DNA from 3 places in the Tritonibacter mobilis F1926 genome. Region 3 is predicted to be linked to each of the others. Evidence: riboswitches for the same ligand, from Rfam matches in the RefSeq annotation. Region 3 holds a riboswitch; each other region holds the start of a gene.
What was found. Region 3 has a riboswitch for thiamine pyrophosphate ahead of thiD (bifunctional hydroxymethylpyrimidine kinase/phosphomethylpyrimidine kinase). Riboswitches for the same ligand answer to the same signal wherever they lie in the genome.
Positions count from the first base shown of each region.

Region 1 (7,993 bases), on a different replicon from region 3:
GGCCTGCATTCAGTTGTGCAGCAAGGCGAAACCGTTCTGCGGGGATTTCTTGCCAGCCTTGCAGAATAAGTCGGGTCGCCAAAGGAAGATTGAAGAACACATGCGCGATCACCACCCCATGCAGCCCATAGATCTGCACGGGCGGCAGACCGGCAAGGCCAAGTAGATCGCTCAGCCAGCCCGAACGTCCAAACACAGAGAGTAGCCCGAGAATTGCAACAATGACGGGCAGGATAAATGGCGCACCCAATAGGGTGATCAACACACGCCGCCCGAAAAACCGCCGCCGTGCCAGCGCTTTTGCCACCGGGATTGCCAGCGCCACGCTCAAGAGCGCCGACAGGCTGGCCTGCACCAGCGTGAAACGCAATGCCGCCCAGTCGGCGGCTGCAAAACCACTAAGGTCATCTGCCTGCAATGCCACTGCAACAAGAGTGCCCAAAACCAGAAGCGCCACCCCAAGGGCGGCGCAGGTTCCGGGCCAGATCGCGACCACAGGCAAGGTTACTGGCTGAGCGCTGCGCGCCATTCGTCCAGCGCCTCGGCGCGTATAGATGCGGCTTCCTCTTCGGGCAGCAACAGAGATTTTTCCGGGCTGACGAGGGTTTCAAACCCCTGAGGCAGACCTTCGGAGGGAGTTACCGCCGGATACATCCAGTTTGTGGTCGGGATAACCGATTGGAAAGCATCAGATACCATGAACTGCAGGAACTGATCCGCCAACTCCGGCTGGTCGCTTGCGGCAAGTTTGCCCGCAACTTCGACCTGCATGTAGTGTCCTTCGTCAAAAAGCGCCGCCGCTTTGCTGTCGTCGTTTTCGGCGACCAGATGGTAGGCTGGCGAGGTGGTGTAGGAGAGCACCATGTCGGCCTCGCCTTCGAGAAAGAGACCATAGGCCTCCGACCATCCTTTGGTTACGGTGACGATGTTGTCACTGAGGCTTTCCCAGATTGCGGGGGCCTCATCTGCATAGGCGGCCTTAACCCACATCAGCAGGCCTAGCCCTGGTGTTGAGGAGCGCGGGTCCTGAATGACGATTTTCACATCGCTCTCACCCAGCGCTTTGAAGTTCGACGGCACATCAGCATCCGCGTTGTGGACAAAGGCAAAATAACCCCAGTCGTAAGGAGCAAAATGCGTATCTTTCCACTCGATCGGCAGCGCATATTCCGCTGCGACAGACATCGGTGCAAAGAGACCCGTTTCTTTGGCGGCTGCGGTCAGGTTGGTGTCGAGCCCCAACACGATATCGGCATCTGAACGTTCGCCTTCCAATTTGATCCGTGCAAGTAAGGCTGCGCCATCACCTGCACCAACGAACTTAAGATCACAGTCACAGGCGGCCTCAAACGCGGCTTCTACAGCGGGGCCGGGCCCCCATTCCGAAACAAAGCTGTCGTATGTGTAGACCACCAACTGAGGTGTGTCTGCCGAGGCAGCGGTGGCAACCAATGTGGCGCTCGCAAGGATGAGGGATTTCATGTTGTCCTCCAATGCGGCGTTGGTAAGGAGGAGACTGAGCGCTATTGCTCCAAATCGTCCCAAACCTTCCCTCCGCCGGTATAATCCGGTTCAGGTTCAGCGGGTTCGCCAGATCGGCATCTCAGCGCAATATTTACGCGCACCCCGAGGTGGGGTGACACTAGGTGTGGTTGCATGGCTTGGCAAGGTGGCGCAGGCGAGGCGCTGCCTCGCGCTCCGGGATATTTTGAGTTAGAAGAAGGCCGAAGTCCCCTTTTCTTCTAACCTGAAGTATCCCGGGGATGAGGCCCATTGGGCCGAAGGGGTAGCGCCCCTTTGAATTTACTTCGCTATCTGTGTTGTGTTCACGGGCCTACCGTTTCTCGGGCGAAGAAGGGGGATTTTTTTGTCCGTTGTGTGGGGGTAATGCGCGGATCTCTTTTCCCCGGCGGGCTTTGCCGCTAAAGGAACAAACCAAAGGAGACCCGCGCGCATGTCCATGAACTCTTTCGGCCACCTTTTTCGTGTCACCACTTGGGGTGAAAGCCATGGGCCCGCTTTGGGGGCGACCGTGGATGGTTGCCCGCCTAATGTGCCCATCTCACCAGAGATGTTGCAGCACTGGCTGGATAAACGTCGTCCCGGTCAAAACAAGAATACCACGCAGCGCAATGAGCCGGATGCCGTGAAAATCCTGTCGGGCGTGTTTGAGGGCAAATCCACCGGCACACCGATCCAGTTGATGATCGAGAACACCGACCAGCGCTCAAAGGACTATGGCGAGATTGCGCAAACTTTCCGCCCGGGGCATGCGGACATCACCTACTTCCAGAAATACGGCAATCGTGACTATCGTGGTGGCGGGCGGTCTTCTGCACGCGAAACTGCGGCGCGAGTGGCTGCGGGCGGTGTTGCCCGTGAGGCGATCAAAGCGTTGGTGCCGGGGCTTGAGATCAAAGGTTATATGACCCGGATGGGTGAGATGGAGATTGACCGTACGCGCTTTGACTGGGCGGCGATTGATCAGAATGACTTCTGGATTCCCGATGCGGCGGCTGTTCAACCTTGGGAAGACTATCTGCAAGCCTTGCGCAAACAGCATGATTCGGTTGGCGCGGTAATCGAAGTGGTTGCGCGCGGTGTCCCTGCAGGTATTGGCGCGCCGATATATGGCAAGCTCGACACCGATCTTGCTGCCGCCATGATGTCGATCAACGCGGTCAAAGGCGTCGAGATTGGCGAAGGGATGCATGCGGCCCAGTTGAAAGGGTCTGAGAATGCCGATGAGATCTTCATGGGCAATGACGGCGCGCCGGTTTATTCGTCGAACCATGCAGGCGGCATTCTGGGTGGTATTTCTACCGGTCAGGATGTGGTGGTGCGTTTTGCTGTGAAGCCGACCTCGTCCATTCTCACGCCGCGCCAGTCGATCCGCAAGGATGGCACAACAACCGAAGTCATTACCAAAGGTCGACACGATCCCTGCGTAGGTATCCGCGCGGTACCTGTCGCCGAAGCGATGATGGCTTGCGTGATCCTTGATCACCTATTGCTGCACCGTGGGCAGATTGGTGAAAATCAAGGCCATATCGGCTGAATTGGTCGCCGGTGACAGAATCATAGATTGCTGCATGGTGCGCTGCCGCTGCCTAGTCTGTGACTATGGTGGTAAATGACGGCGCAAACGCGTCAGTTTTTTGTTTTGCCAAGGCAGTATTTTCTGTTGCTCTCTTTGTTGTTGTGCACGCGGGAGGTGGCCTGGATGAATAGGCACCATCTCCCAGGTGTTTTGCGCTGATTAAACTATAGAATACGCTTACTTATCTGCTAACCGACTTGGTTATTATGATGCGCACGGCCTTGTATATTTCGGTTTTTCAAAACCGTCGGCGCGCAAAACACCGTTAAAAGTGAGTCCAGTTTTGTGGAATAGTCCGGGAGTTTGATAACGCTCTGTTTAGGTGCGGATGTTTAGAGACGAGGTATTCCACTGTGGAGGTGTCTTATGAAACATGCGTTCAACAGACTAGGTTTTCAGATCGGTTTCGGTGTTACCTTGTTGCTGTGCGGATTGGCCGCAGCGTTGTTTTTTGTCCTGTTTAATCAATCCAAAACCGCACTTGTCGACGCGGCAGAGACGCGGCAGGCGATGTCCATCAAAATCCTTGTGAATGAGATGGCACATTATCAGGATTTCGAGGTGACCACCGATGCCAACGGCGAGGTGTCTGGTCTGACGGCGCAATCGATCATCGCGTTTGAGAACCATGACATGATCGACAGGGTCGGCTCAATTTCCGGGGAAACGGCTACGATCTTTGTCTGGGACGATGCAGAGCAAGATTTCGTACGCCGCACCACAAATATCATCAAAGATGATGGTGCGCGGGCAGTGGGGACCGTCCTCGGCGAAGCTAATCCGGTTTATGCGTCGATGATGAAGGGCGAGGTCTTTCGCGGGCAAGCCACCATCCTGGGGAAAGACTATTTCACCATTTATGTACCGGTCCTCAGCGAGGCCGGCGAGCCGCTTGGTATCTTCTATGTCGGTGTCGCAAAGGAAGCCCTGACAGTTGCGATCAACGAGATGTTGGTCGAGGGGGGCGTGATTGCTGTCCTCGGTCTTCTGGTGGCGATGGGACTAACAGTGATCGCGCTTCGGTATATGTTGCGTCCGATCCAATCGCTCGAGGTGGCGGTGACCGCGATCCGGGATGAAGATTACGATACGGTCGTTCCCTTCACCAATCGGCCCGACGGGATTGGGGGGGTGTCACGCAGTGTTGAGCAGTTCCGCCAAAAACTCTCAAATGCTGTGGAAGATGAGCACCGCGCCAAAGAGCAACGCATGCGACAGGACGCGGCGGTTGCGCGGCTTCAGGAAGGGCTCGGCAGTTTGGCCAGCCGCGACTTGTCTCATCGCATCGGCGAAAATTCCGGCTTTCCCGAAGAATATGAGGGGCTGCGCAAAGATTTCGATGCGGTTGCAGAAAACCTTGCTGCGGCGATGGGAGAGATCGCAACCGTGGCCGAAAACCTCAGCGGCTCTGCAAGCGAAGTGGAAATGGTATCTTCTGATCTGTCGCGCCGCGTAGAGCGTCAGGCCGCAACGCTGGAAGAATCTGCAGCTGCGCTGGAAGAACTGAATAACAGCGGCAAAAACGTGTCTGAGCGCATCCTTGAGGCCAATCATCTCGCCACGCAGAGTACCGACGTATCGCGCCGCAGTGGTGAGCAACTGGAAGAAGCCATCACGGCGATTGAGCAAATTGAACAGGCATCTGGTGAGATCGACAAGATTGTCGGGCTGATTGAGGATATTGCGTTCCAGACCAACCTGCTTGCGCTCAACGCAGGGGTAGAAGCCGCCCGGGCAGGCGAGGCGGGACAAGGCTTTGCCGTGGTTGCAACCGAGGTGCGAAACCTTGCTCAGCGCGCATCGGATTCTGTCGGAGAAATCCGTGCCCTTACACAAGGGAATATCAAGCAGGTCTCGGAAGGATCAAGGCTGGTATCCACAACCGGGGAATCAATCCGTGCGGTTCTTGAGCAGATCAATAACCTAGGTGCGCTTGTGTCTGATATCACCACCGAAGTGCAAAACCAGACGCAAGGTCTTAGCGAGATTAACATGGGTATCCGTGATCTGGATACTGCAACACAGGAAAGTGCGGCTGTGGCAAGCAACGCCGACACCGCCAGTGTTCGCATGAAAAATGATGCACAACGCCTGTCGCTGACCGTTTCGCAATTCAAACTGACGCAATCGGGGGGAAGCAGCCCGGTCAGCGCCATCGCGGCTGAATAAACCATGTAGAGGCGAACCTGCCAAAGGGGTGGGTTCGCCTTCGTTCAATCAGAACATGGTGTTGCTGTTTGCAGCCTCTGATGGGACGGGCTGGATGACATCCCAGTGTTCAACGATCATGCCATCTTCCACCCGGAAGATGTCGACCACAGCCTCGCCTAGGTCTTCTTCGCCATTCGTAGACTGCACATGCAACCATACGAGATCACCGTCGGCGGCGCTGCGCACGATGCGGGCGCGGGATTCGGGGTTTTCGGCAAAATATCCAGAGAAAAACGATACCAATGGGGCTTTGCCGTCGGGAACGTTCGGGTTGTGCTGAATATAGTCTTCGGCAATCACATCGCTGGCTGCGATGTTATGCTCGTTGAAGAACTGGTCATAGAATTCGACGACCAGCGCACGGTTGGCTTCTTCTGTCGCAAGATCACGCTCTGAGGTCTCTGCCAGAACAGAGAGGGGGGCCGCAGAGATCATTGCAGCAAGTGCGGCGGATTTGAGGATATTGTTCATTTTCGTGTCCATTTTGTTGTGGCTCGAAATCAAATTACGGTGTGCTTGCCCGGATCATGATGTGGTCAGTTTGACTGTCTGCGCACCATGGGTATGAAGCATGCAAAACCGGTCTGATTTCGATCGCATGGGGACAGTTAGGAAGTGCCATTTCCCCGCGCAAGAAGTCACCGGACCGTGACTAGGTCACTGCGCAGTGACCTATAACCAGTTGAAAAGGTGAAGAATGACCAGCGAACCGACTCCCTTTGAGCAACCATGTCCGATCCGTGATGTCCTCGACCGGATTGGCGATCAGTGGAGTCTTTTGGTGCTGGAGGCGCTTTCGGAGAAGACGTGGCGCTTTAATACCTTGCAGCGTGAGATTGGCGATGTGTCAAAGCAGATGCTGTCAAAGACCCTCAGACGGCTAGAGCAGGATGGGTTTGTGACGCGCACGATTTACCCCGAGGTGCCGCCGCGAGTGGAATATGCGCTGACGGATCTGGGTCGCTCCTTCATGGAGCCGCTCAATATCTTGATTAACTGGGCGGATGTGCATCACCTTGCAATCGTGGAATCACGACGCGCTTGCCGAGAGTAATCAGCGGCATTTGCCAATATTTATAGTGTGTTCGGAAGGATATGGTGCCCAGAAGAGGACTCGAACCTCCACGTCCATACGGACACTAGCACCTGAAGCTAGCGCGTCTACCAATTCCGCCATCTGGGCACAGATGTCGTGAGGTGGGCGTATAAGCGGGAATCAACAGGGCAGCAAGTGGAAAAATGCGTTCGCGAAGGTTCAATGCGCAGTCTGCTCAATCACGGCAAAATGACGGGATAAGCCGTTTGCAAACAGCAACTTATCGAAGTTTTATAAGGGGGATATATGGTGCCCAGAAGAGGACTCGAACCTCCACGTCCATACGGACACTAGCACCTGAAGCTAGCGCGTCTACCAATTCCGCCATCTGGGCACAGATGTCGTGAGAGCGGCGTATAAGCCGAGTCTTGGGGAGGGTCAAACGGAATTTTGACATTTTTGCAAAATCATGCGGCGTAACTGCTTCGGCTCTGGGGCTTGCGTCAATCAGCGACGTTTTGCGCCTTGTTTGAAAGGGGCCAGAGCGGTAAATCGGGACAACAGCTACGCGAGAGGAGCCAAGTCATGTCCAAACTGGTCACCATTTATGGCGGTTCAGGGTTTGTCGGTCGCTATATCGCGCGCCGCATGGCGAAAGAGGGCTGGCGCGTACGCGTCGCAGTACGCCGCCCCAATGAGGCAATGCATGTCAAACCCTACGGCGTGTCCGGTCAGGTCGAACCGGTGTTTTGCAACATCCGCGACGATGCCTCTGTTGCTGCGGTAATGGCGGGCTCAGATGCAGTGGTGAACTGCGTTGGCGTCCTGAATGAGATTGGCAAGAACACATTCTCCGCAGTTCAGTCTGAAGGCGCGGGGCGGATCGCTCGGATCGCGGCTGACACGGGGGTGGAGCGTCTGGTTCATGTCTCCGCCATTGGTGCAGATGCCGAGGGCGCCAGCGAATATGCCCGCACCAAGGCCGCAGGTGAGGCTGCGGTGCTTGAGGCTTTCCCCGGTGCGATGATTCTGCGGCCTTCCATTATCTTTGGTGCGGAAGATCAGTTCTTTAACCGGTTTGCGGGCATGACCCGATTTGGCCCGATCCTGCCGATCGCAGGGGGTGCCACCCGGTTCCAGCCTGTTTATGTCGATGATGTTGCCAAGGCCGCAGTCGCGGGGCTGACGGGATCTGCGGCGCCAGGCACCTATGAGCTTGGTGGTCCGGAGGTAAAGAGCTTTGCCGATCTAATGGCGCAGATGCTCGATGTGATCCATCGCCGCCGCATCGTTGTGTCTCTGCCGAATTTTGTCGCGCGCATCATGGCCTTTGGGTTTGATCTGGCGCAGTCCGCCACCTTTGGCCTGTTCACCAATGGTCTGCTGACCCGCGATCAGTTGAAGAACCTGAACAGCGACAATGTGGTGGCCGAGGGGGCTAAGGGGCTGGCGGATCTTGGTATTGAGCCGGTCACGCTCGGTTCGGTGCTGCCCGACTATCTTTGGAAATTCCGTCCATCCGGACAGTATGACGAATTGATCAAGTCAGCCGGAAACCTGCGCGGCGATGTCTAAGGCGAAGGTCTGAGTTAAAGAGACGCTGAGAGGGTGCGATCTGGGTCGCACCCTTTTTGTTTGTCTTACTG
Region 1 covers NZ_CP015230.1:2,940,274-2,948,266, reverse strand. The annotation lists gene K529_RS13845 (thiamine/thiamine pyrophosphate ABC transporter permease ThiP) at 1-529, opposite strand, end outside; gene thiB (thiamine ABC transporter substrate binding subunit) at 505-1,482, opposite strand; TPP riboswitch at 1,533-1,639, opposite strand; gene aroC (chorismate synthase) at 1,955-3,058, shown strand; gene K529_RS13830 (methyl-accepting chemotaxis protein) at 3,467-5,269, shown strand; gene K529_RS13825 (nuclear transport factor 2 family protein) at 5,318-5,782, opposite strand; gene K529_RS13820 (winged helix-turn-helix transcriptional regulator) at 6,009-6,365, shown strand; tRNA gene K529_RS13815 (tRNA-Leu) at 6,408-6,494, opposite strand; tRNA gene K529_RS13810 (tRNA-Leu) at 6,655-6,741, opposite strand; gene K529_RS13805 (complex I NDUFA9 subunit family protein) at 6,933-7,922, shown strand; gene K529_RS13800 (undecaprenyl-diphosphate phosphatase) at 7,988-7,993, opposite strand, start outside.
Region 1: it holds a riboswitch for thiamine pyrophosphate, as region 3 does, so the genes downstream of both, thiB (thiamine ABC transporter substrate binding subunit) here and thiD (bifunctional hydroxymethylpyrimidine kinase/phosphomethylpyrimidine kinase) in region 3, are expected to answer to the same signal.

Region 2 (7,993 bases), on a different replicon from region 3:
CCGGGGCGCTGCCCCGGACCCCGGGATATTTTTGAGAAGATGAAGGGTCTGGGCCTCAGACCGGTTGGGAAATTGCAGCCGCAACCCAAGCTACCAGCGCATCCAGATCCGGGGCGGCTTCTTGGGAGACGCCTTCGGCAAAGCTCTCGAAGGCGGCGACATTCATGCGATTGACGCCGCAGACCACGGGCAGCCCCATGGCCAGCGCCTCACCGATGAGGGGGCGCATGCCGCGCCCGTCGGCCTCGTGTTTACCGAATTTGTTGACGATCAGGACTTGTGGGGCCGGTGTTGCGTCCAGCGCGCTGGTCACAAGGCCAACGGCGCGTTCGAGCGCCTCTGGGTTGAGGCGACAGCCGCGGGCCCCTTCGCCCAGCGATTGCGAGATGCGGATGGTTTCGCCATCGGGCAACACGCGCACATCCATATCACAAAGCTTGTTGTCATAGCATTCGGTATTGGTCTGCACGATGCCTGCGGTGCGGATACCCTGTGCGGCGAGCCGCTCTGCCAGAGCGGTCAGCAGGCGATCCGTGGCGCCGCGTTCGGTGGTCATCACATAGGCAAGCTGCATGGGGTCGTCCTTTGCATGTCGTCCGCGCGAGCCTAGCGTGAAAGATATGCCGCCGCCAGAGCGCTGTTGTCGCAGATTAGCGCGTGCCGTGCGTTCCCGCGGCCATGGCGCTGAGGCCCAGCCGTTCAAACAGCGCCTCGTCCGCGTCCTCTTCTGGATTGTCCGCGGTCAGGAGCGTGTCGCCCATAAAGATGGAATTGGCCCCGGCAAAAATGCACATCGCCTGCAGTTCATCGCTCATTTCGGTGCGCCCGGCCGAGAGCCGCACATGCGCGCGCGGCATCAGGATGCGGGCCAGCGCAATGGTGCGGACGAATTCGATCGGATCGAGCGGAGGCGTGTCGGCCAGTGGCGTATCTGCCATCGGAATCAGCATGTTGATCGGCACCGATTGCGGATGTTCCGGCAGCGTCGCGAGGCTCAACAGCATGTCGATCCGGTCGCCGCGCTCTTCGCCCATGCCAAGAATACCGCCAGAGCAGACGTTGATGCCGGCCTCGCGCACCCGCGCCAGGGTTTCCAGCCGGTCCGCAAAGCTGCGGGTGGTGATGACCTCCGGGTAGTAGCGCTCCGAGGTGTCGATGTTGTGATTGTAGTAATCCAAACCCGCATCCCGCAGGCGCAGCACCTGATCCTGCTCCAGCATACCCAGCGTCATGCAGGTCTCCATCCCCAGCGCCTTGACGCCTTCGATCATCGCTTCCAGCTGAGCCATGTCGCGCGCCTTGGGGCTGCGCCATGCCGCGCCCATGCAGTAGCGCGTGGCACCAGCGGCGCGGGCCTTCTTGGCCTCGGCGATGACACGCTGCACCTCGATCAGTTTGGACGCCGGAAGCTGCGCGCCATTGCGTGCCGATTGCGAGCAATAGGCGCAATCCTCGGCGCAGCCGCCGGTCTTGATCGACAGGAGGCGCGATTTCTGCACCGCGTTGGGATCAAACATCTGGCGGTGCAGACTCTGGGCCTGAAACAGCAGATCCATGAAGGGTTGGGCATAAATCTCTTCTGCCTCCTGCCGGGTCCAGTCGGTGCGGATAAGGGGCGTATCGAGCATGGAGAAACCTCGCTGGGCAGATGGCAGGGAACACGTCAAAGGCGATTTCTAATTTTATAGATAATATATAAAATGAGTCGCAAGAGTTTAAATCCTTGATTTTTCGTCGCCTTGAAGACGTCTCGCGCGCCTGAGCGCCCGGCAGACGCGAAAAGGGGCCCATTGAAAGGGCGATGGAAAATCCGCTTGACGCACCACGTCCCCCTCCCCTACCCCTAAGGCACGCAGGGGAGTCCCGCCGAGGGGACTGAGAGGCAGACAGGGAAAAATCCCGGTGACGCGACCCTTAGAACCTGACCCAGTTGATACTGGCGTAGGAAGCTAGGACAGCCGCGCACCGCTCCCGTTCAGGGCGCGTTCGCGCTGATCTGATACGGCAGGATCTGAACACCCTGCCCCGTTTTCCTTAGGCCCGGCTCAATTGGTGTTTTTGAGAATGGACTCGAGGAGCACCAAGATGAACGTCCCCAACCCAAAGATCACCACAGGCGCATTGCCCGCCTCTCGTAAGATCTATGTGGCAGGCGAGATGCATGAAGGCATCCGCGTGCCGATGCGCGAAATTGCCACCCACCCCACCGCGGGCGAGGCGCCGCTGCCGGTCTATGACAGCTCCGGGCCCTATACTGACCCCGATGTGGTGACCGACATTCGCGACGGATTGGCCCCGTTGCGCGCGGCGTGGATCAAGGCGCGCGGCGATGTTGAGGCATACACTGGCCGGGATGTGACCGCTGCAGACAATGGCTTTGTCGCAGGCGACCGGCTGGTGCCGGAATTCCCTGTAAAACCGGCCCCTCTGCGCGGGGCGAATGATGCAGCACCAACCCAGCTGGCCTATGCGCGCGCTGGCATCATTACGCCCGAGATGGAGTTCGTGGCGATCCGCGAAAACCAACTCCGGGAGCTGTCGCCCTGTCATGGCGCCCGCGATGGGGAGGATTTTGGCGCAAACATTCCCGACTATGTGACGCCGGAATTTGTACGCGCTGAAATCGCCGCAGGACGCGCCATTATCCCCGCCAATATCAACCACCCGGAGTTGGAGCCGATGATCATCGGTCGCAATTTCAAGGTGAAGATCAACGCCAATATGGGCACCTCCGCCGTCACCTCCTCGATGGAGGAAGAGGTGGACAAACTGGTCTGGGCGATCCGCTGGGGCGCGGATACGGTGATGGATCTCTCGACGGGCCGCAATATCCACAACACCCGTGAATGGATCATCCGCAACAGCCCCGTGCCCATCGGCACCGTGCCGATCTATCAGGCGCTGGAGAAGGTGAACGGCATTGCCGAGGATCTGACCTGGGAGGTATTCCGCGACACGCTGATCGAACAGGCGGAACAGGGCGTCGATTACTTCACCATCCATGCGGGCGTGCGGCTGCATATGGTGCCGATGACTGTGGAACGCGTCACCGGGATCGTGTCGCGCGGTGGGTCGATCATGGCGAAGTGGTGCCTGCATCACCATCGCGAGAGCTTCCTTTATGAGCACTTCGAGGAGATTTGCGACATCTGCCGCCGCTATGATGTGTCGTTTTCATTGGGCGATGGGCTGCGTCCCGGCTCCATCGCGGATGCCAATGACGCCGCGCAATTTGCCGAGTTGGAAACGCTGGGAGAGCTGACCAAGATCGCCTGGGCCAAGGACTGCCAGGTGATGATCGAAGGGCCGGGCCATGTGGCCATGCACAAGATCAAGGAGAACATGGACAAGCAACTGGAATGCTGCCACGAGGCGCCGTTTTACACGCTGGGGCCGCTCACCACGGATATTGCGCCGGGGTACGATCACATCACCTCCGGCATTGGTGCGGCGATGATCGGCTGGTTTGGCTGTGCGATGCTCTGTTATGTGACACCGAAGGAACATCTCGGCCTGCCGGACCGCGATGACGTCAAAACCGGGGTCATCACCTATAAGATCGCCGCCCATGCTGCTGATCTGGCCAAGGGTCTGCCCGGCGCGCAGCGGCGCGATGATGCGCTCAGCCGCGCGCGGTTTGAATTCCGCTGGGAGGATCAGTTCAACCTATCGCTCGACCCGGAAACGGCGCAGAGCTTCCACGACGAGACCCTGCCCAAAGAGGCCCATAAGGTGGCACATTTCTGCTCCATGTGCGGGCCGAAATTCTGCTCTATGCGGATCAGCCACGACATCCGCGCCGAAGCTCAGAAAGAGGGGTTTGAGGCGATGGCGGCGAAATTCCGCGAGGGCGGTGAACTCTATGTGCCACTGAAGGAAACCGCGCCAGAAGAGGCCTGAGCGCAGCCGTGGCCACCCGCTGCGCTGCCTGTGCGCCTTTTTTGGCGCGCGGGCAGCGCCCGGCCCAACGGGAGGTCGGGTCCCACCTTGAAAAGGTGGGGCATTACCGACGGGCGGGAGCCTCCCCGCCGTAGCCAACCCAAATCAGGCCGAAATCAGCGCCTGATCAGAGCGGCTTGCCGTCGAACTGCTGCAAGGTGACACCCGCCGCCTCAAGCTGGCGACGCACCGCGCGCGCGATGTCCAGCGCCTCGGGCGTGTCGCCGTGCAGGCAAATGGTGTCGATGCGCGCCGGAATACGGCTGCCATCCTCGGCCAGAATTGCGCCCTCTTTCACCATCTGGGTGATCCGCTGTCCGGCGCGATCCGCATCATGGATCACCGCCCCCGGCAGTGCGCGATCCACAAGGGTTGCATCGGCGTTATAGGCGCGGTCGGCAAAGATCTCGCAAGCGACATTGCAGCCTAAGGCCTCGGCTGCGGCCTGTTGCTGGGTGCCCGCCATCACCATGATGATGATCTCCGGTGCCACCCGCAGGGCAGCCTCATAACAGGAGCGCGCCATGTCATGATCGGCTGCGGCCATATTGGCCATGGCCCCGTGCAGTTTCAGGTGACGCACCTTGCCCCCGGCGGCCTCTGCCATCGCCTGCGCCGCCCCCACCTGATATTGTACCAGATTGGCCAGGCTCTCATGCGGCAGGTGCAGCTTGCGACGGCCAAAGCCCTGCAGATCGGGAAAGCCCGGATGCGCGCCAATGCCAACACCGCGCGCCACCGCATCGGCCATGGTGCGCGCCATCACATCCCAATCGCCCGCATGCACACCGCAGGCCACATTGGCCGAGGTCACGACGTCCAGCACCTCAGCATCGCGCCCCATCACCCAAGGGCCAAAGCTCTCACCCATGTCGGCATTCAGATCAACGGTAGATGTCATGGCACATGGCCCTCCTCGGTCTTTGGTTTACAGGCCCTCATCCAGCTCACGGCCAGCGGTGACACCACCCACAAGCTGATAGGACAGAAGATCGCGCATGCTGGCCGGGTCGCGCAACAGCGGCGCAAGGCGCGACGGCAGACGCTCCAGATCCGCCAAGGCGCGGCGCTCCAGCTCTACGGCCTCGTCCAGCGAGACCAGCGTGAACCGGAACTCAGCCCCCGCCTGCGCCTGCGCCACACGCGGCATATCGCAGGGCAGCACCGAGCCGATGCGGGGATAGCCGCCGGTGGTCTGGCATTCGCTCATCAAAACATAAGGCGTGCCATCGCCCGTGACCTGAATATCACCGGGCGCGATCACCTCAGACAGGACACTCAAGCCCCCCTCAAGCGCAAACCCCTGCCCCTCTGGCAAGAGCCGCACGCCCATGCGATTGGCGCGGCTGTCGCGGCTGAACCGGACCTCTTGGAAGCGGGCCACCTCTGCATCGCCAAAAAGACCGGTCTGAAGGCTTGGCACCATGCGCAAACGGCCGCCCTCCAGACGTGGTTCCGGCTCAAGCGTCATATTGACCGCGCCACCTGCATCATGGCCCAAGGGCAGCTCGGTGCCATCCGCAAGTCGCGCGCCAAGACCTGACGCGAGATGTGCACTGCGCGCGCCAAGCTGCAATTCGCTTGCGACGCCACCGCCAAGGTGCAGATAGCCGTAAGAACCTGCCCGTACCGCGCCGATGGTCAGGTGCACCCCGGCGGGCAGCAGGTGGCTGGCGTTCCAGCGCAGCACCGTCCCATCCTGAAGTGTCGCCCCCATGGGCGCGCCGGTGAGGGCAATACGGGTGTCGTGCGTGACCTCAAAGGTGCCGCCCAATCCGGCCATTTCAATCGCCGCCGTGCCGGGGTCGTGGCCCAAGAGTGCCGCCCCCTCATAGAGGGCCAGCCGATCCGCTGCCCCGCCACGCGACAGGCCAAACACCAGATACCCGCTGCGGCCAAGGTCCTGCACGCTGAGGCCCGGCCCCGCGCGGTGAATAATCAGTCGCGCGCTCATGCCAGCACCTCGGATGTGGCACCACCATCTGCGCCCGCGTCTTCAAGGGCGGCGTAGCGCTCGGGCGAGATCGGCTCAAACAGCACCTCATCGCCGGGGCGCAGCACAAATGGCTCTGGTGCGTCGGGGCGGAACAAGCGAAAGCGGGTCTGGCCGATGTGACGCCAGCCAGTGGGGGTGGTGACAGAAAACAGTACGATCTGGCGGATCGCCACCACCACCGCACCCTCGGGCACCTGCGGCGTCAGCTCGGTCTGGCGCGGAATATCAAAGGCAGGTGGCAACTCGCCCAAGTAGGGCTGGCCGGGGGCAAAGCCGATGGTCTGCACCCGCAGCTGGGTCTGCGCGATCTGCTGGATTGCCTCATCTGGGGTCAGCCCCGCACGCGCGGCGGCCTCCGCTAACTGGGGAGCGAGATCGGTGCCAAAGACCGTCGGCACCCGCCAGAGCCTGCGCCCCTGCGGCAATGCTGCACCGTACCAATCGCGCGTTTTCAGCAATGCCCGAACCTGCGCCATCATTGCATCATGGGCGCATCCCAGCGGGTCAAACCGCAGATAGGTCGAGACCAACGAGGTGGAGGTTTCCTCAATCGCCGCCCAGCCAGCCGCCTCGATCGCGGCGCGAAACGCAAGGGCGGCGCGGTTGGCGGGTTCGCTCAGACTGTCGGCAAAGCGCACCACCACGCCGTCAAACCCGGCGGTTGCGACCTTGGGCCATTGCTTATCCCCTGTGGGGACCGGAGCAGATGAAGGGCTGTTTGTCATGGCATATGACTGCCAGCGGTTGCGTCGAAACACCAGACCCAAATGTCGGTAGTGACTGGCCTTTTGTCGGGAAGCCTCTCGCCAAGTGGCGGCTTGCGGCCCATAGTTGCAAGACCCTAGCCATGAGCACGCATGTATGTCTCGCCGCCATTATAATCTGCCGCCTCTGACAACGCTTACCGCTTTTGAAGCGGCGGCGCGGCATCTGAGCTTTAAACAGGCCGCCAAGGAACTGTCGGTAACCCCCGGCGCGGTCAGCCATCAGGTGAAGGCATTGGAGGGCGAATTGGGTGTGGCCCTGTTTCGGCGCAAACATCGTGGGGTGGAGCTGACGCCACCGGGGCGGACGCTCTATGACACGCTGGCAGCTTCGCTCACCAAAGTCTCCCAAAGCCTGCAGGCGATCCGCGATCAAGGCAGCGCGGGCGTGGTCACGGTGGGGTCGACCACGGCAATGGCCTCAATGTGGCTGTCGCCTGCGGTGATCCGGTTTTGGCGCGACCACCCGGAGATCAACATCAACCAAGTGGTGCGCGACCGCGCCTTTACCACCTCTGCCGAGATGGATCTTTATATCTGGTATGGGCGCGAAAAGGATCAGCGGCTCGATCAGTTTCCGCTTTATCGCGACCGGTTGCTGCCCGTCGCCACACCGGAAAAAGCCGCAGAACTGGCAGGGGCGGACCTGGAAGTGCTGGCGCGGCAAAGGCTGATCCACTTGGAGGGCGACGACATCAGCTGGACCAAATGGCACGATTGGTTCCGCCAGCTTGGCTACAGCGGCCCGGTGGCCTCGGGCATTCGGGTCAATAACTACTCCATCGCGTTGCAGGCCGCGCGCGACGGGGCTGGGCTGACGCTTGGATGGGAGCGGCTGATTTCGCCCCTCACCGACCGGGGCGATCTGCATGTGATCCCGCCGCATGTCCTATCCGCGCCAGAGCGGTTTTTTCTGGTCAGCAAACCCGAAGAGGAACTGACGCCCAGCGCGCGGATGCTGCGCGACTGGATCATCTCAGAGGCCAGCCAGATCACGGATGAACCAAGCTAACCTGTGAGTGAGATTTTCTGATATTGAGGGCATCCCCCTCGGGTCTCATCCTCGACGGAATATCCTTGCCACGTCAGTTCGCAGGAGAGCCTGATGAACAAGCCAAGCACGCTTCAGTCTGTCATGACTTCGGTCAACCGGGCCAATGGGCTGCCCAACGCCCATTATATTGACCCGGTGGTCTTTGCCGAGGAACGCGCCTCGGTGCTGTTTGCCAGTTGGTCCGGTGTGGGCTTTGGCAAGGACATTCCCGAACCGGGCGATGCCAAGCCCGTGGATTTC
Region 2 covers NZ_CP015230.1:758,893-766,885, reverse strand. The annotation lists gene K529_RS03605 (DUF2478 domain-containing protein) at 56-574, opposite strand; gene bioB (biotin synthase BioB) at 651-1,628, opposite strand; TPP riboswitch at 1,845-1,965, shown strand; gene thiC (phosphomethylpyrimidine synthase ThiC) at 2,086-3,900, shown strand; gene K529_RS03590 (LamB/YcsF family protein) at 4,067-4,840, opposite strand; gene K529_RS03585 (5-oxoprolinase subunit C family protein) at 4,868-5,893, opposite strand; gene K529_RS03580 (5-oxoprolinase subunit B family protein) at 5,890-6,660, opposite strand; gene K529_RS03575 (LysR substrate-binding domain-containing protein) at 6,797-7,711, shown strand; gene K529_RS03570 (aromatic ring-hydroxylating oxygenase subunit alpha) at 7,805-7,993, shown strand, end outside.
Region 2: it holds a riboswitch for thiamine pyrophosphate, as region 3 does, so the genes downstream of both, thiC (phosphomethylpyrimidine synthase ThiC) here and thiD (bifunctional hydroxymethylpyrimidine kinase/phosphomethylpyrimidine kinase) in region 3, are expected to answer to the same signal.

Region 3 (7,993 bases):
AGGGCCACCTCATCGCCATCAATCAGCGTGATATGCCCAACGCCTGCACCAGCGAGGAGCGGCAACACCGGTGCAGCCAGACCACCGGCTCCAACCACCAAGATTTGGGCTGCGGCAAGACGAGTTTGCCCTGTATGCCCGACCTCGGGAAGGATCATCTGACGCGCGTAGCGGCTCATCTTGTGGCCTCGATCCACTGACGCACCCGCGTTTCGGGATCCGGGTTTAGCGTAATATCAGTCACCACGGAGACAATATCGGCTCCCGCCTCCAGCACTCCCGCAGCGCGTTCAACCGACATGCCACCAATGCCCACCAATGGGATGTCCCCGATGCGGGTTTTCCATTCGCTCACCCGAGGCAGCCCTTGTTGATGCCATTTCATCTTTTTGAGGATCGTCGGATAGACTGGTCCAAGCGCCACGTAATCTGGATCTATTGACAGCACGCGGTCGAGTTCGTCTTCGTCATGGGTCGAGACACCCAGTTTGATGCCCGCCGCGCGGATCGCCTTGAGGTCAGCCTCATCCAGATCTTCTTGGCCGAGATGAAGCCAATCGCAACCGAGCTCTATCGCGAGTTGCCAATAATCGTTGACGACCAGAACGGCTCCATATCTGCTGCAAAGATCGCGAGATTGTTCGATTTGCTCTTTCACAACGTCCCTGGACTGGTCTTTGATCCGCAATTGAACCAGTTTCACCCCCAAGGGCAGCATGCGCCTCAGCCAGTCGGCATGATCGAATATCGGATAGAAACGATCCAAGGTCATGATAGGAAAGCCTTTCCAATGACTGGCGTTGAGGCTTCGGCCATATCACGCGCCTCAATTGGGTCTGCTTGATGAGCCAATAAACCAGCCTCGATCGCAGCCATCATCGCGCGCGCCATCGCCACAGGATCACCAGCCCGTGCAACAGCGGTATTCAAAAGCACCGCATCATAACCCAGTTCCATTGCTTGGGATGCGTGGCTCGGCAGGCCAATGCCCGCATCGACCACCAATGGCACCTCTGGAAATTCGGCCCGCATCGCGCGCAGTGCATAGGGGTTGTTGAGCCCCCTGCCCGATCCAATCGGCGCTCCCCAAGGCATCAAGACTTCGCAACCTGCTGCCAGAAGTCGCTCGCCTACGATCAGGTCCTCTGTGGTGTAGGGAAAAACTTCGAAGCCGTCCTCAGTCAGGATTTTCGCGGCTTCGACCAGCTGAAACACATCGGGCTGCAAACTGTCGGTATGACCTATCAACTCGAGCTTGATCCATTTAGTATCAAAGACTTCGCGTGCCATATGAGCAGTGGTGACGGCTTCTTTTACCGTATGGCAGCCAGCGGTATTCGGAAGGATCAGAACACCGAGGTCTTGTATCATTTTCCAAAATGAGGCCCCTGCTCCCCCTGCCCCTTCACGGCGCAAGGAAACGGTTGCCACACTTGCACCACTCTGGCGAAAGGCTTGCTCCAGGATCGCAGGGCTTGGGTACTGTGCAGTGCCCAGCATCAGCGGGTTGGGCAATTGGGTCCCGTAGAAACTTTTCATGATCAGCCTCCCTGCATTGGCGCGACGACCTCAATGCGGTCGCCGTTTTGCAACATGTGGGTTGCGCGCATTGCGGCGGGAACAAACGTCTCGTTCACCGCTGTCGCCACGCGCCCGGAAAACCCACGTTCCTCGAGAAGCGCTGCCAGCGTGGTGGCGACAACGTCCAACTCGGCACCGTTAATTACGATCTTCATCGACCATCTCCGAATGTATGTTGTTCAGCGCCAAATCAGCTACGCCGCGTGCAAGCGCAGGTGCGAGCAGGTAGCCATGCCGGTAAAGCCCATTTGCATAGATCCGCCCGCCGAGACGGCGGATGCGTGGCAGGTTGTCAGGAAATGCGGGCCGTAGATCGACACCGACCTCAAGCACTTCGGCCTCACCAAAAGCTGGGTTCAGCGCGTAGGCTGCGCTCAGCAATTCCAGCATGGAGCGGGCCGTAATGCGCCCGCTGTCTTCGCTCTCAATCATCGTCGCGCCAAGCATGTAGACACCATCGCCGCGCGGCACGATGTAGAGCGGTATGCGCGGATGCAGTAAACGTACTGGCCGCGTTATCGTCACATCCGGACAGCGGATCACCAGCATCTCACCCTTGACGCCGCGCAGATCTCGCAGTGCCTCACGTGCTTGTAAGCCTCTGCAATCTATTGCGTTGACGAGTTGATCTGGAGCGGTTTCCTTGTGGAAGATGATGCCCTTATCCCGCAACGCGTGATAAAGATCCATCAGCGCCCGACGTGGATTAAGATGTGCCTCATTCGCGAAATACAATCCTTGCGAGTAACCGCAGAGATCCGGTTCCAGTTCTGACAACTCCGGCCCGATCTGACGGTATCCCTCGGTACGGCGTGCAAAGCGGCGCAGATCCGGCAGATCGCGTCGCCCGGCGACCACAAGGGTGCCGCGTTCGGTCACATTGGTTTTGCTCTTCCACCAGTGGATCGCTTCCTGACCCAGCCGCAACACCGGTTCCTCGGCGTTTTCATACTCGCACCACGGGGCGAGCATACCTCCTGCCCACCATGAACAGCCATGTGCGCCTGGAGGGCCAGATGGATCAAAGATTTGAACTTTTGCGCCGCTCTCTGCCAGCTCGGTCGCGACAGCTAGCCCTGCAACCCCTGCCCCTATGACGGAATAGAGTGTCATGCTGACCAGAAAGGGTGAAAATGATGAACAGGCCCATGACCGTGTCCAACGTTCAACTCATCTGCTGCGGTGATGGCGTTTTGGAGGTAGCGATGTGCCTCTTGTACGGCCTCGCGCAACACCATTCCTTTGGCTAGTCCCGCAGCGATTCCCGATGACAACGTGCAACCGGTGCCATGAGTGTTATTTGTGTGCTGTCGTGCGGCGCTGAATGTGGCGACAACACTCCCGCCGGAAATCAGGATATCTTCGCAGATATCTCCGGAGGCGTGACCGCCTTTCATCAGTACTGCCTTTGCCCCGAGATCACAGAGCGCAATGCCTTGCGTGATCATTTCATCGGCTGACGTTGCCGTATCTTGGCCAAGCAAACAGGCAGCCTCTGGCAGGTTCGGCGTCAACACCGACGCGCGAGGAAGCAACCGGTCCCGTAGAGTTTCCACCGCCTCTGGTGCAAGCAGCGCATCGCCTGATTTTGCGATCATCACCGGATCAACAACGATTGCCTCTCCATAATTTTCAAGGGCTTGTGCGACACGTTCGATAATACCGGGGGTCGCAAGCATTCCAATCTTGATCGCACGCACATCAAGATCTTCGAGGACTGCATCAATCTGCGCCGCTATAATATCGAGCGGGACAGAATGCACCGCTGTGACTGCACGTGTGTTCTGTGCGGTGATTGCCGTGATGACACTGGCACCATAAACACCGAGGGCCGACATTGTCTTCAGATCAGCCTGAATGCCTGCGCCGCCTCCGCTGTCAGACCCTGCGATGGTCAATGCGATATGCGCCATAGCAATGCTCCCACACTATTGGGGCACCGGCAAAGAGAGAGTCCGCATATCAGAAGACCGTTCCCTACGCCGGAATTGCCCGGATCAGGTTCGATGGGTTAACGCATTCGCGCCTCTCAGCCTCTATGAGGCACCCCAACGGTTCTCTATCCGGGTATCAAGTGTGGCGAGAGAAGTCAAACTGCTCTGAATGGCACAGGCAACTGTAAGTGTAAGGTCAGACGATCTCTGTGCTATACCAGACGTTGCGCGTTGTCAGATAGCTCTCCAATCCTTCGGTGCCGCCTTCACGTCCGTAGCCGCTCGCTTTGACACCGCCAAATGGGGTTTCTGGCAGAGACGCCTCCAACGTGTTGATGGAGAAGTTGCCAACTTCCACCCGGTCAATCATCCGATCGATATAGTCTGCACGATTGGTGAAGCCGTATCCCGCGAGTCCGTAGTCAACCGAGTTTGCCCGTGTGATCGCGTCATCAAGATCGCGAACCGGATTGAGGATCGCAATCGGGCCAAAGGGTTCTTCTTGCATGATGCGGGCTGTGTCTGGCACATTTGCCAATACAGTTGGCTGAAAGAAGTATCCCTTGTCACCAAGGCGTGCCCCCCCGGTGCGCAGCTCTGCGCCTTTAGACACGGCATCTTCAACCAGTTCTGACAAAACAGGGATACGGCGCTCATTTGCCGTTGGTCCCATCTCCACGCCATCATCCATACCATTTCCGACCACAGTTGTCGCAGCCCGTGCAGTAAAGGCATGGGCAAACTCGTCAAAGATGCGTTCATGCACAAAAAAGCGCGTGGGCGAGGTGCAGACCTGCCCGGCGTTGCGCATTTTTCGAATTGCGCCGCTGATCGCGGCTTTTTGGACGTCGGTGTCTTCGCAGACGATCACTGGGGCATGGCCACCAAGTTCCATCAACACCCGCGTATCGCTTTGTGCAGCAAGCCCTGTCAGTTGCCGCCCTACAACGGTTGATCCGGTCAGGGCAACAAGTCGAATGGCTGGCTGTGGGATCAGGAACTCCGAGATCTCGGATGGCTTGCCAAAAACCAGATTGAGCACACCATCGGGAAGCCCTGCCTCTTCAAAAGCCCGAACAATATGGATCGCACCCGCAGGCGTTTCCTCAGCGGCTTTCAGGATGATAGAACACCCCGAAGCGAGCGCGCCTGCGATCTTACGTGCTGGCTGGCTCATCGGGAAATTCCACGGCGAGAAGGCAGCTACGACACCAATCGGGTGATGGTGAACGGAGATTTTGGAGCCAGAAGCAGAAGGGATCACCCGTCCGTAGACTCGCATGGCTTCTCCGGCGTCCCATTCGAAAAACTCAGCACCGCGAATAACTTCGAGCCGCGCTTGCGCCAACGGTTTTCCATGTTCAGCAGTGATCGCTTGTGCAATTTCCTCTTGTCGATCTCTCATGATCGAGGCTGCATGCATAATCAGCTCGGAGCGCGCACGAGGCGACGTCCTACGCCAGACTTCCAGCCCCTTTTGAGCTGCGGTTAAAGCCTCTTCCAGATCCGAAATCCGCGCGCACGGTAGCCGCCCCAACTCTGCTTCGGTGGCTGGGTTCACAACTGGCAGAGTGTCTGGCGTTTCACGCCACTTGCCACCGATAAAGAGTTTCAGGTCCGGATAGGTGCTCATTTCGGCCTCGTTGCTTGCAGTTGCCATGGTTCAACTGTCCTGCGCCAACGGCATCACCTCAACCGAATTGAACAAATACAGGTATCACAAACGCCGATATCAAGTTCGAGGCTGTGAATGCTTGATGTCACCCGACGCGGCATGAAGCGCTTTTAAGAGTGCGCTACCTGCTGGCGAGAGGCTCTGCTTGCCTCGATACGAAACGCCCACCGGTCCGGCACCAAATGGGACAACCCAGTCGACCGGAGCCAATAGGCCACTATCAATGTCGAGCGCCGCGACATGGGCGGGCATCAACCCGACAAAGTCATGACTGCGCAACAAGGAGCGATTGGCAAGATAAGAGACTGATTCAATGGCAGTGCGCGGTGTGTACTGATCTTGGCGGACGAAGAACTGATCTGTTTGTCGCCGCAACGTCGTTTCAACAGGAGGTAAAAGCCAACCAAAGGGCTTGAGCTGCTCAAATGAAACATTGCTGCGTTGTGCAAGCGGGTGCTGCGTGCCCACAACTGCGAGCACACGCTCGTCGAAGAATTTCTCTTGCACGATATTTTCGCGGTGCCGCTGGCTGGGCAACCGGCCAACAACCATGTCAATTTCGCCGGAGAGCAGTCCTGGCATCAGCACTTCATTGGTGCCTTCGACTATTTTGATTGCGACCTTGGGGCGGTCTTCCAGCAGCAACTCAATCGCCATCGGCAGCAGTGACGGAGACGCCGCCAGAAGCGTGCCGACAACCACCCGACCACTGTTGCCCTCGTTTAGATCATCAAGCTCCTGCGCTGCGTTTGAGACCTGAGCAAAGATGAGCTTTCCATGTCGGGTCAAGGACTCGCCGAAAACCGTAGGCACGACGCCGCGGTTGGTCCGGTCAAATAATTTCACCTCAAAATCGACCTCAAGATCCTGAATCATTTTTGTTGCCGCGGGTTGCGAAATATTCAGATCATGGGCCGCGTTTTGAATGCTACCATGCTGCCCCACGGCAACCAAAAGCCTTAGCTGCCGCAGCTTCAGACGTGTCAGAGCACGCTCAACGATACGAGTATGGCGAGTGGCCATTGGATCTCCCTAGGTGGTGATTGCATCAATCTCACGCTCGATTGCTGCCACAGCACTCATTGCGGCAAGTGCTGAACTACGCGGATTATCCGGCAATGTCTGCCCTGCAATGCGAAAGTGGAAACTGCCGAAGGCACCCGATGCATGCACTTCGTGAATGTTCGAGGCGATCGTGGGGTCTGCAATGAGTTCCACGCGGGTCTCATCAAACCCCTGCCCGGCCAGCGCGACAGCCGCCGCGACATTTGCATTCTTTGGATAGCGCACCGCCGCGTCGCGGGCATTCCCTTGAAAGTGCATGACTGCTTCCTGCAAGCTATCGAGATCCAAAACATTTTCAGCCGCAGATCCTTTCCACCCCTTTGGGGGCTTACGACCTGTATATGTGACTGTTTCTAGACCGCCGACTTTGGCTGCGCGCAGGCAATCAAGAGCACCAATTGCGCCACTCGCAAGATGCAGGCGCGCAGATCCTCGCTCTGCTGCCCGGGCGAGTTCGAATGCGAGCGCTTCATCTGCAAGCGCACCTAGCGAGAGTGTGACCAAGTCTGTTCCGCGCTCCAGGATTGATGCACCGTGCTGTGCCAGAGCACTATGACCTGCACAGTCGACCATAAGCGTCAGTTCTGAGGGCAAATCCGAAACGGATCGAACGTAAGTCGGTGCATCACCCGAATGGTCTGGGGTGTGATCTGATCTTGTCAAAATAAATTGTGGCCGCAACCCGCGTAACCGCAATTGTTCCATGACATAACGCCCAATTGCTCCTTCTCCGATCAGTCCGATCTGCATACGTGCCTCCTGATTTTGGAGCTAGAATATCGGAAACTGCGCGCACCTTGATATCAGAATATTGGATATCTAGTTTCCGTCAATCCAGTTGGTTTTGCCTCGTTACCGGCCCTAAATGCCGGGAAACACATTGCCGTTTCCTCGTGCAAACTGGAGCTAAATCAATGAAGTACAGCAAAAATCAAGCCAAGGACTATGCGCGCGAGACAATGCGGGGGATCTGGGCAGCTGCGCTGAACCCGTTTGATAACGAGCTGCGTTTAGATGAGGCAGGGTTGCGCACCAATATTCGTCATTGGATTGATGATCTGGGTATTCAGGGGCTGTTCATCGCAGGGAAACAAGGTGAATTCTGGTCCATGTCGCTTGAGGAGCGCAAGCGGAACATGACCGTCGCAGTCGAAGAATGCGCCGACAAAGCAGGCACGATCATGTCGATTTCGGATCAGAACGTCGACACCGTTCTGGAGCTTGGCCGCCACGCGCAGGATTGTGGTGCGGATTATGTTGTCGTGCATGCGCCAATGTTGAGCTTTTGCCATGATCGCGATGAGGTTTTGTATAACTACTACAAATACCTATGTGACCGGCTCGACATCGGCATTGCCATGTGGAGCCACCCCGACAGCGGCTATCTGATGGAGCCAGAAACCTGCGCTCGTATCGCTGAACTTCCCAACATCATGGCCATTAAATACTCCGTTCCACGCGACATGTACGCCCGTCTCACAAAGATGGTCGGGGACAAGATTTTGGTTTCGACGTCTGCGGAGGACGATTGGCTCGACAATATTGAGGAGCTGGGCTGGCAGCTTTATCTTTGCTCCTCACCTCCATACCAATTGCAGACTAAGAATGACCGGCGCATGCATGAGTACACAGAATTGGCATTCGCGGGCAAATATGAAGCTGCGCGTCGCGTGCACGATAGTCTGCAACCCGTTCGAGACGCCATTCGCAACTCCAAACCTGCGGGTAAGCCCACAGC
Region 3 covers NZ_CP015231.1:82,987-90,979, reverse strand. The annotation lists gene K529_RS15880 (HesA/MoeB/ThiF family protein) at 1-179, opposite strand, end outside; gene K529_RS15875 (thiamine phosphate synthase) at 176-772, opposite strand; gene K529_RS15870 (thiazole synthase) at 769-1,539, opposite strand; gene thiS (sulfur carrier protein ThiS) at 1,542-1,736, opposite strand; gene K529_RS15860 (FAD-dependent oxidoreductase) at 1,720-2,694, opposite strand; gene thiD (bifunctional hydroxymethylpyrimidine kinase/phosphomethylpyrimidine kinase) at 2,691-3,494, opposite strand; TPP riboswitch at 3,539-3,642, opposite strand; gene K529_RS15850 (NAD-dependent succinate-semialdehyde dehydrogenase) at 3,712-5,175, opposite strand; gene K529_RS15845 (LysR substrate-binding domain-containing protein) at 5,248-6,213, opposite strand; gene K529_RS15840 (aspartate dehydrogenase) at 6,223-7,005, opposite strand; gene K529_RS15835 (dihydrodipicolinate synthase family protein) at 7,170-7,993, shown strand, end outside.